2 regions of the Nocardioides sp. NPDC023903 genome follow, and region 1 is predicted to be linked to the other one. Evidence: riboswitches for the same ligand, from Rfam matches in the RefSeq annotation. Region 1 holds a riboswitch; the other holds the start of a gene.
What was found. Region 1 has a riboswitch for cobalamin ahead of AB0F44_RS04275 (VWA domain-containing protein). Riboswitches for the same ligand answer to the same signal wherever they lie in the genome.

Region 1 (4,319 bases):
GCCCGCGACGGAGGCGAGTCGTTCCTCTACGACGTTGCTCGCCCGCGAAACCTGAAGGAGCGTGCCTGATGGAGCTCTACGACGCGATCAACCGGCGCCGGGACACGCGTGCGGAGTTCACCGGCGAGCCGGTCGATCCCGCTGTGCTCGAGCGGGTCCTGTCGGCCGCCCACGCCGCCCCGAGCGTCGGGATGACGCAGCCGTGGGACTTCGTGCTGGTGCGCTCGCCGGAGACGCTGTCGGCCTTCCGCGAGCACGTCGCCACCGAGCGGGACGTCTTCGCCTCCTCCCTCTCCGGCGAGCGGGCCGAGACCTTCTCTCGGATCAAGATCGAGGGCATCTGCGAGTCCGGTCTCGGGGTCGTCGTCGGCTACGACCCGACCCGCGGCGGGTCGCAGGTCCTCGGGCGGCACGCCATCGCCGACGCCGGGCTCTACTCGACCGTCCTTGCGATCCAGAACCTCTGGCTCGCCGCCACCGCCGAGGGTCTCGGTGTCGGCTGGGTCAGCTTCTACCGTGAGGAGTTCCTGCGGTCGCTGGTCGGGCTTCCGTCACACGTACGTCCGGTGGCCTGGCTCTGCGTCGGTGCGGTCGAGGGGGTGCCTGAGGTGCCGGATCTGGAGCGGTTCGGGTGGAGGCATCGGTCGGGGCTGTCGTCGGTGGTTCATGAGGAGAGGTATCTCTCGGGGCGCTGAGGGTGCCGTATTTTGTGGTTGGGGTTTGCCGCCGACCTGTTCTTGGAGGGTGTTCTCGGCGACGCCCGGAGTAAAGGACGGCCTTCGGCCGCCGGCTTCGCCGGTCGCCTGCGGCGATCCTTGACACCGGTCGTCGCCGAGAAATTTGGCTGGTTATCGGGTCGGCGGCAGGGGTTTGGCGCGGAGTTTTGAGTTGGGCACGGGCTTGGGGATTTTGGGTTGTCCCGATCCCGGGCAGTCGGGCGGTTGATCGGTGGAAGAAATTTTTCTTTCACGCTGCGACTCCACTCGGTGAAGGACCTGGAGGCGAACGAAAATTCGTTCGGTGCCGAGACGTCCAGTCGGACCGGTTTGGTCGGGGAAGGAATTTTCCTTCCGCAGGTGTGGGGTCAGGCGCGCGGCGGGCGAACGAATTTTCGTTCGCCCGAAGTACCCCGAGCGCCAGTTATCGGACCGACACGGACCACTGCGTCACAGCCCGTGCCGGGGTCCAGCCCGTGAACGTGCCGATCGGAGCGGAGGTCTCCACCGAGATCCGGGTGAGCTCGCCGCCATGCTTCTGGTAGGCCGTGGCCAGCAGTTGCTCGGTCTCCAGCGTCACACCATGGACGACGAGCCGGCCACCGGGGCGGAGGGCGGCTAGGCAGGTGTCGAGTACGCCGGATCGGGTCGCACCGCCGCCAATGAAGATCGCGTCGGGCGCCGGAAGATCGCGCAACGAATCGGGGGCGCGGCCCTGGACTACGGCCAGGCCGGGTACGCCGAGACGGGTCGCGTTGCGGGCGATCCGGGCGGCCCGCTCGGGGGAGGCCTCGACCGCGGTCGCGGTGCATGACGGGTGCGCCCGCATCCACTCGATACCGACCGAGCCGGCACCGGCGCCGACGTCCCACAGGTGCGCTCCGGGAGTGGGGGCGAGGCGCGCCAGAGCAGAGGCCCGCAGGTCGCGCTTGGTCAGCTGGCCGTCGTTCTCGAAGACGTCGTCGGGAAGGCCGGCGGCCCAGCCGAGGAGGGGTGTGCCGACGCACTCGATCGCCACGATGTTGAGCCGCGGCGACTCGGCATCCCACTCCGAGGCTGTCGCGGTCCGGGTGCTCTCGGTCTCCGCTCCGAGCTCGCCCAGGATGGTCATCGCCGAGGCCCCGAAACCGGCGGTGACCAGCAGGTCCGCGACGAGTCCAGGAGTGGATCCGTCCGAGGAGAGCGCCAGGATCCGGCGGCCGGGAGCGAGCTCGCGCGCGATCAGCGAGACGTCGCGGCCGACGAGGCTGACGACCACGCACGACTCGGCCGCCCAGCCCATCCGGGCACGGGCGAGGGCGACGGAGGAGACGGCTGGCTCGATGCGTACGTTCGCCGGGCCCAGCACGTCGATCAGGGTCGTCCCGATGCCGGAGACCAGCGGGTCGCCCGAGGCCAGCGCCACGACGGGTTCATCGTTGGGCAGTGACTCGAGTAGCGCCGGGAGGCCCTCGCGCAGCGGCGAGGGCCAGGGCTCGCGGCGCTGGCCGGGGACGTCGGGGACGAGGTCGAGATGACGCTTGCCGCCGAGGAGGACGGCGGACTCCCGGATCAGCTGCTGGTGACGTACGGGAATCTCGTCCCAACCTCCGGCACCGATGCCCACCACGACGATCATGAGGCCAGACGCTACAGTGGCCGCTCAGGCGCGAGGTGCCCCGACTGCCCAGTCATCGGCTCTGTCACAGGAGCTGGTGAGGACGGTGGGAAGGGAGAATCTGGGAAGCCGGTGAGAATCCGGCACAGGCCCGCTGCGGTGAACGAGCCCCTTTCGTGGGACTCGACAAGTCCGAAGACCGGCCCCGCGTCCATCCAATCCAAGCGATAGGGAGCGGGAGCCTCTCCATGCCGGTGCATTACCCATTTTCTGCCGTCCTCGGCTGCCAGGCCGATGACCTCGACGACATGGGCCTCGCGCTCGTGCTCACCACGATCTCCCCGGCGATCGGCGGGGTCCTGGTCCGTGGCGAGAAGGGGACCGCGAAGTCGACGGCCGTACGTGGTCTGGCGGCCGTGCTGCCCTCGATCTCGGTCTACGCCGGGGATCGGTTCTCGATCGATCCGGCCGACCCCTCCGCGGAGTCGCCGGACGGGCCCTTCGGGTCCGCCGCCGTCGTGGAGAGCCGGCCCGTGCGGCTGGTCGAGCTGCCCGTCGGTGCGACTGAGGACCGCGTCGTCGGCTCGCTCCACCTGGAGAGCGCGCTGTCGCGCGGTGCGGTCGAGTTCGAGCCGGGGCTGCTGGCGCGGGCGCACCGCGGCCTGTTGTACGTCGACGAGGTCAACCTGCTCCATGACCACCTGGTCGACCTGCTGCTGGACGCGGCGGCGATGGGGCGGGTCAGCGTCGAGCGGGACGGCGTCTCGGTCGAGCACGCCGCCCGGTTCGTGCTGATCGGCACCATGAACCCCGAGGAGGGCGAGCTGCGTCCGCAGCTCCTGGACCGCTTCGGGCTCACCGTCGAGGTGGCCGCACCCAGGGATCCGGCGCTGCGCGCCGAGGTCGTACGCCGCCGGATGGCCTTCGACCTGGACGCTCCTGCGTTCGTCGAGCGCTATGTGGCCGCCGAGCGCGACCTGACCGCACGGGTCTCCACCGCGCGCGCCCTCGTCGGGAAGGTCCGGCTCACCGCGCCCGGGCTGCTGAAGATCGCCGAGGTCTGTGCGGCGTTCGAGGTCGACGGGCTGCGCGCCGACATCGTCACCGCCCGCACCGCGGTCGCGCACGCGGCCTGGGCCGGTCGCTCCGAGGTCACCCGCGAAGACATCCGCAGGGCCGCCCTGCTGGCCCTCCCGCACCGCCGCCGACGCAACCCCTTCGACGCTCCCGGGCTCGACGAGGACCTGCTCGACCGCATCCTCGGCGACGAGGAGCTGCCGCCCGAGCCGCCGGAGGGCGGGCCGGAGCACGACGACCCTCAGGACGGACCGCAGGACGGACCCGAGTCCGAGCCGGAGGTCGGGCAGGCCGAGAGCTCCCACGAGGACTCCTCGGAGACCGAGCCCGTCGAGACGTCCCAGGACGAGACCTCGACGACGGATGAGGCCCTGCCCACCCCGTCCGCGGGGAACACCTCGACCACTGCCGCAGGCACCGCGTACCGCCCCCGCCTCCTGACCGTGACCGGCCTGGGCACGGGCCGCACCGGCGGCCGGAGCAAGGCGATCGGCAGCAGCGGCCGTCGGATCGGCGCGAGCGTCAGCACCCGCGGCTCGCTCCACCTCGTCGAGACGCTCAAGGCGGCCGCGGGGAAGCAGGGCGCCAGGGACCGTACCTCGGCGAAGGTCGAGCTGCGGATCGAGGACCTCCGCACCGCTGTCCGTGAGGGCCGCGAGGCAAACCTGGTGCTCTTCTGCGTCGACGCGTCCGGCTCGATGGCCGCGCGCAAGCGGATGGCGCAGGTCAAGGCGGCGGTCCTCTCGCTGCTCCTCGACGCCTACCGGCGCCGCGACAAGGTCGGGATGATCACGTTCCGGGGCGAGGGCGCCGAGCTGGTGCTGCCGCCGACCGGGTCGGTCGACCTCGCCGCGGCACGTCTCGACGAGGTGCCCGCCGGAGGACGTACGCCGCTGGCCGAAGGCCTCCTCGAGGCCGCCCGCGTCCTC
Region 2 (4,319 bases), on a different contig from region 1:
GATCCTCGACGCGGGGGAGGCGATCTTCCAGGAGACCCGCCACTTCCACGAGGACACCGGCACCACCTCGGCCGGCCGGCCGAAGTCGGACGCCGACGACTACCGCTACTTCCCCGAGCCCGACCTCGTCCCGGTCGCGCCGTCGCGCGAGTGGGTCGAGGAGCTGCGCGCGAGCCTGCCGGAGCGTACTGCTGACAAGCGGGCTCGCCTGCAGGTCGAGTGGGGCTACTCCGACCTGGAGATGCGTGACGTCTGGGCCGCCGGCGCGCTGTCGCTGATCGAGGCGACGGTCGCCGAAGGAGCCTCCGCACAGGCGGCCCGCAAGTGGTGGATGGCCGAGCTGTCCCGCAGCGCCAACGACCGTGGCGTCGAGCTCGCCGAGCTCGGTGTCACCCCGGTGCAGGTCGCCGAGGTGCAGAAGCTGGTCGACGCCAAGACGCTGACCGACAAGCTGGCCCGTCAGGTCTTCGAGGGTCTTCTCGCCGGTGAGGGCACGGTTTCCGAGATCATCGACTCCCGCGGGCTCGCCGTGGTCTCCGACGACGGCGCGCTCGGCGCAGCTGTCGACGAAGCCATCGACGCCCAGCCCGCGGTCGCCGAGAAGATCCGCGGCGGCAACCAGGCCGCGGCCGGTGCGCTCATCGGCGCGGTCATGAAGGCGACCGGCGGCAAGGCCGACGCCATGCGCGTCCGCGAGCTGATCCTGGAGAAGCTCTCCTAACCCACGCCGAGTCGGCTCGTCCTGACAACAAACCCCGCCGAGTCGGCGCGTCATGACGCGCCGACTCGGCGTTGGTTTTGGTCAGGATGAGCCGACTCGGCGATGGGGTGCACTGGCAGACTGTCCGGCGTGACCGTGACCGAGCCCTTCCGCATCGCACTGCTCATCGACGCCGACAACGCGCCTGCCTCGAAGATCGACGAGATCTTGAACGACCTGGCCGAGTACGGCGAGGTGACGATCCGGCGGGCGTACGGCAACTGGACCAAGTCCGAGCTCAAGGGCTGGATCGAGGAGCTGCACGACGCCGCGATCAGGCCGATGCAGCAGTTCGACCTGACCGCCCACAAGAACGCCTCCGACATGGCGCTCGCGATCGACGCCGTCGAGCTGCTGCACGCGGCGATCCCGGACGCGTTCGCGCTGGTCTCCTCCGACTCCGACTTCACGCCGCTGGTGCACTACCTGCGGGAGAAGGGCCGCGCGGTCTACGGCTATGGCCGGGAGAAGACGCCGGCGCCGTTCAAGAGCGCCTGCACCCGGTTCACCGTGGTGGAGAAGCTCGGGAGCTCCGAGGAGGAGACCGAGGTCGACGCCGAGCCCGGGGCCACGCGTACTCGCAAGCAGTCGTCATCGGCGACCAACGGGCAGGCGCTGAAGCGCAACGCCCGGCTGATCCAGCTGCTGCGCAACTCCATCGCCGCGGCCGCCGACGACGACGGCTGGGCCCTGGTCGGCACCGTGGTCTCCCGCATCCGCAACCAGTCCTCCGAGGACCCGCGCAACTACGGGTACGCCACCTGGACCAAGCTCATCAAGGCGATCGACCTCTTCGAGCTCAAGGACGAGGGCACCTCGGCGATCGCGGTCAGCGACAAGCGCACCAAGAAATGACGTACGTCCTCTACCGGGTCTGCGCGGAGGCCGGGCGGGCGCATCTGACGCCCTTGGGCACCGACCCGTGGAGATGCTCGAGCGCGGCCTTGAAGTCGCGGCAGCGCTCGGCGTCCTCCTTCTTGTTGGAGGGGTAGCCGATCGCCGCGTTGACCTTGCCCATGTCTAGAGCGTCGGCGAGCGGGTTGATGTCACGGGCGACGGTCCAGTACCACCGCGAGATCGGGGCGCTGTAGTCCAGCGACCGGGCGAGCTCGGGGCGGCGGCGCAGGTCGATGTCGAAGTAGGTCCCGGCGTCGGTGTAGTTGGCCTCGCCGGTCAGCTGGATGTAGCCGCGGCCGGTGAACTTCCGCTTGTCGCGGCCCTTGGCGTCGTGGTGGAAGGAGCTCTCGTTGGCGAGCGTGGTCAGATAGGCGGCCTGCCGGTAGGCGGTGGTGATCCCGGCGTCGGCCATCGCGCGGTTGAGGCTCGGCAGTCCGGTCTCGACGGTGCTCCGGTCGCCGACCTTCTCGCCGAACATGGCGACCAGATCGGCGTACGTGACCGACGTCCGTGCCTCCTCGGCGCCGGCCGTCGTGGTCGGGGAGAGGGCGAGAAGGGTGGCCGAGATCGATGCTGCGACAAGGCCGAGAATCCTGTGGCGCATGGGGACAGAGTGACTGCTCGGTGGCGATCCCGCAAGCACGGCTCGCCCGGCATAGGATGGGCGCCTCAATCAACACACGCCGTGGTGGGGGAAGCCGGTCGAATCCCGGCGCTGACCCGCAACCGTAGGCCCAGGCACCGAGTGTCCTGAGCGAGCCGGAGCACCTGCCGACGGACGCGTACTGACCTGACGCTGTCGTGGAAAGCAGCGGGTCGGCCCTGGGCCTTCCCGACGAACAGCGCGGAAGGAACCATGAAGAAGACCGTCCTCGGTGGCATCGCCGCCGCCCTCGCCCTCACCTCGCTCGCCGGCTGTGGCGAGAAAGCCGTCGAGGAGGGGGAGAAGCCCACCTACGACGCCAAGGTGTCCACCTCGGTGGCCGACTGGCTCGTGGCCCAGGCGCCGGAGGGCGTGGCCCGCAACGCGCAGTACGGCACCGACGACTTCGGGCTCAGCGCCGACATCGGGATCGCGCTTGCAGAGGTCGGTGGCTACGACGAGGAGATCTCGACGATCGCCACGGCCGTGATGGAGAACAAGAAGGCCTACACCTCGCCCGGGTTCGGCACGGTCACCTCGGCAGGGGCCACTGCGAAGGCGCTGGTCCTCCAGCAGAACGTCGACGCCTCCGACCCCGGTCTGCTGAAGCAGCTCGAGGGCACGGTCGCCGAGAACGGCCGCATCGCCGACGAGCTCGACCCCAAGAACAAGAAGGCGGCCGACTACTCCAACACCATCGGACAGTCGTACGCCGTGTGGGCCCTGAACAACGCCGAGAGCAAGGAAGCCGCCGCCGCGACGGAGTTCCTGGCCGGGCAGCAGTGCGAGGAGGGGTGGTTCCGGGTCACCTTCACGGCCGACCCCGCCGCTGCTGACCAGACCTGCGACGCCGACCCGAAGGCCGTCCCGGACGCCGACGCCACGGCGTTTGCGCTGATCGCCCTGTCCGGGGTTGCGTCCCCGGAGGCGGAGAAGGCCGTCGAGGCCGGTGTCGAGTGGCTGAAGGAGACCCAGGCGAAGGACGGGTCGTTCAAGGCCGCCACCGGCAACATCGCCAACTCCAACACCACCGGCCTGGCCGGGTGGGCGTTCGGTCGCGCGGGTGAGACCGCTGCCGCGGAGAAGGCGGCAGCCTGGGTTGCTGACCACGTCGTGACCTGTGGCGACGACGCCGGCGCGGTGGCCTATGACGACGCCGCGCTGACCGAGGGCAACACCAAGGGCCTGACCAAGGAGTCCGAGGGGATGTACCGCCTCGCCGCCGCTCAGGCGCTGCCGTCGCTGGTCTTCCTGCCCAAGGACGCGACCGCGAAGAGCTCGTGCTGATCCTGCGGTCCTCGTTGGTGGCCCTCGCGATCCTCGCCGGGGCCACCGCACCCGTCCTCGTCCCGGTCGCCGCATCGTCTGCCGCCGAGACGTGCGACGGCGTCACCGTCGTCGTCGAGCCCAACGCGTTGGGTGGCGAGCCTGAGGTCACCTGTGTCCAGCCCGAGGAGGGCGACACCGGCGCCGATCTCTTCGAGAAGGCGGGACATCCGCTCACCTATGTGACCTCGATGCCCAGCGTCGTATGCCGCGTCGATGAGCGCCCGAAGGCGGCGGGTTGCGCCCAGATGCCGCCTGCCGACGCGTACTGGTCGCTGTGGATCACCGACGATTCGGCGGCCTGGAGCTATGCCTCCAGAAATGTTACCGAAATCAGCGTGACCTCCGGGCAGGGTGTTGCGTTCACGTGGATAGACGACGATGTCGTTACCGCTCCGGCGACGGAGCTTGGGGATGCTGTGGGGGCGCCCTCAAGCCCGTCGCCGGAGTTATTTCCGGAAGAATCGAAAGATTCGGCCCCCGAGCATCTGCCCGCCTGGGTCGCGCCCGCGGGGATCCTCGCACTCTTCACCGTCGCCGGTGCCGTGTGGTGGCGCCGGCGATGAGCACCCTGTTCCGTACGGCCGCGGTCGCGCACCTGCCCCGCGATCTGCACCCCGTCGCCTGGTGGGTGTGGGCGATCGGCCTGGCTGCGTACGCCTCCTTCACCACAAACCCGTTGCTGCTCCTGCT

Region 2: another riboswitch for cobalamin. It lies ahead of AB0F44_RS18635 (prenyltransferase/squalene oxidase repeat-containing protein); the one in region 1 lies ahead of AB0F44_RS04275 (VWA domain-containing protein).

Annotation. Positions count from the first base shown of each region.
Region 1 covers NZ_JBEZZS010000002.1:160,382-164,700, forward strand. Annotated here, with positions in the region: gene cobM (precorrin-4 C(11)-methyltransferase) at 1-69, shown strand, start outside; gene bluB (5,6-dimethylbenzimidazole synthase) at 69-695, shown strand; gene cbiE (precorrin-6y C5,15-methyltransferase (decarboxylating) subunit CbiE) at 1,141-2,334, opposite strand; cobalamin riboswitch at 2,397-2,536, shown strand; gene AB0F44_RS04275 (VWA domain-containing protein) at 2,562-4,319, shown strand, end outside.
Region 2 covers NZ_JBEZZS010000018.1:46,316-50,634, reverse strand. Annotated here, with positions in the region: gene gatB (Asp-tRNA(Asn)/Glu-tRNA(Gln) amidotransferase subunit GatB) at 1-721, shown strand, start outside; gene AB0F44_RS18645 (NYN domain-containing protein) at 851-1,615, shown strand; gene AB0F44_RS18640 (glycoside hydrolase family 19 protein) at 1,626-2,261, opposite strand; cobalamin riboswitch at 2,303-2,448, shown strand; gene AB0F44_RS18635 (prenyltransferase/squalene oxidase repeat-containing protein) at 2,514-3,587, shown strand; gene AB0F44_RS18630 (hypothetical protein) at 3,581-4,192, shown strand; gene AB0F44_RS18625 (energy-coupling factor transporter transmembrane component T) at 4,189-4,319, shown strand, end outside.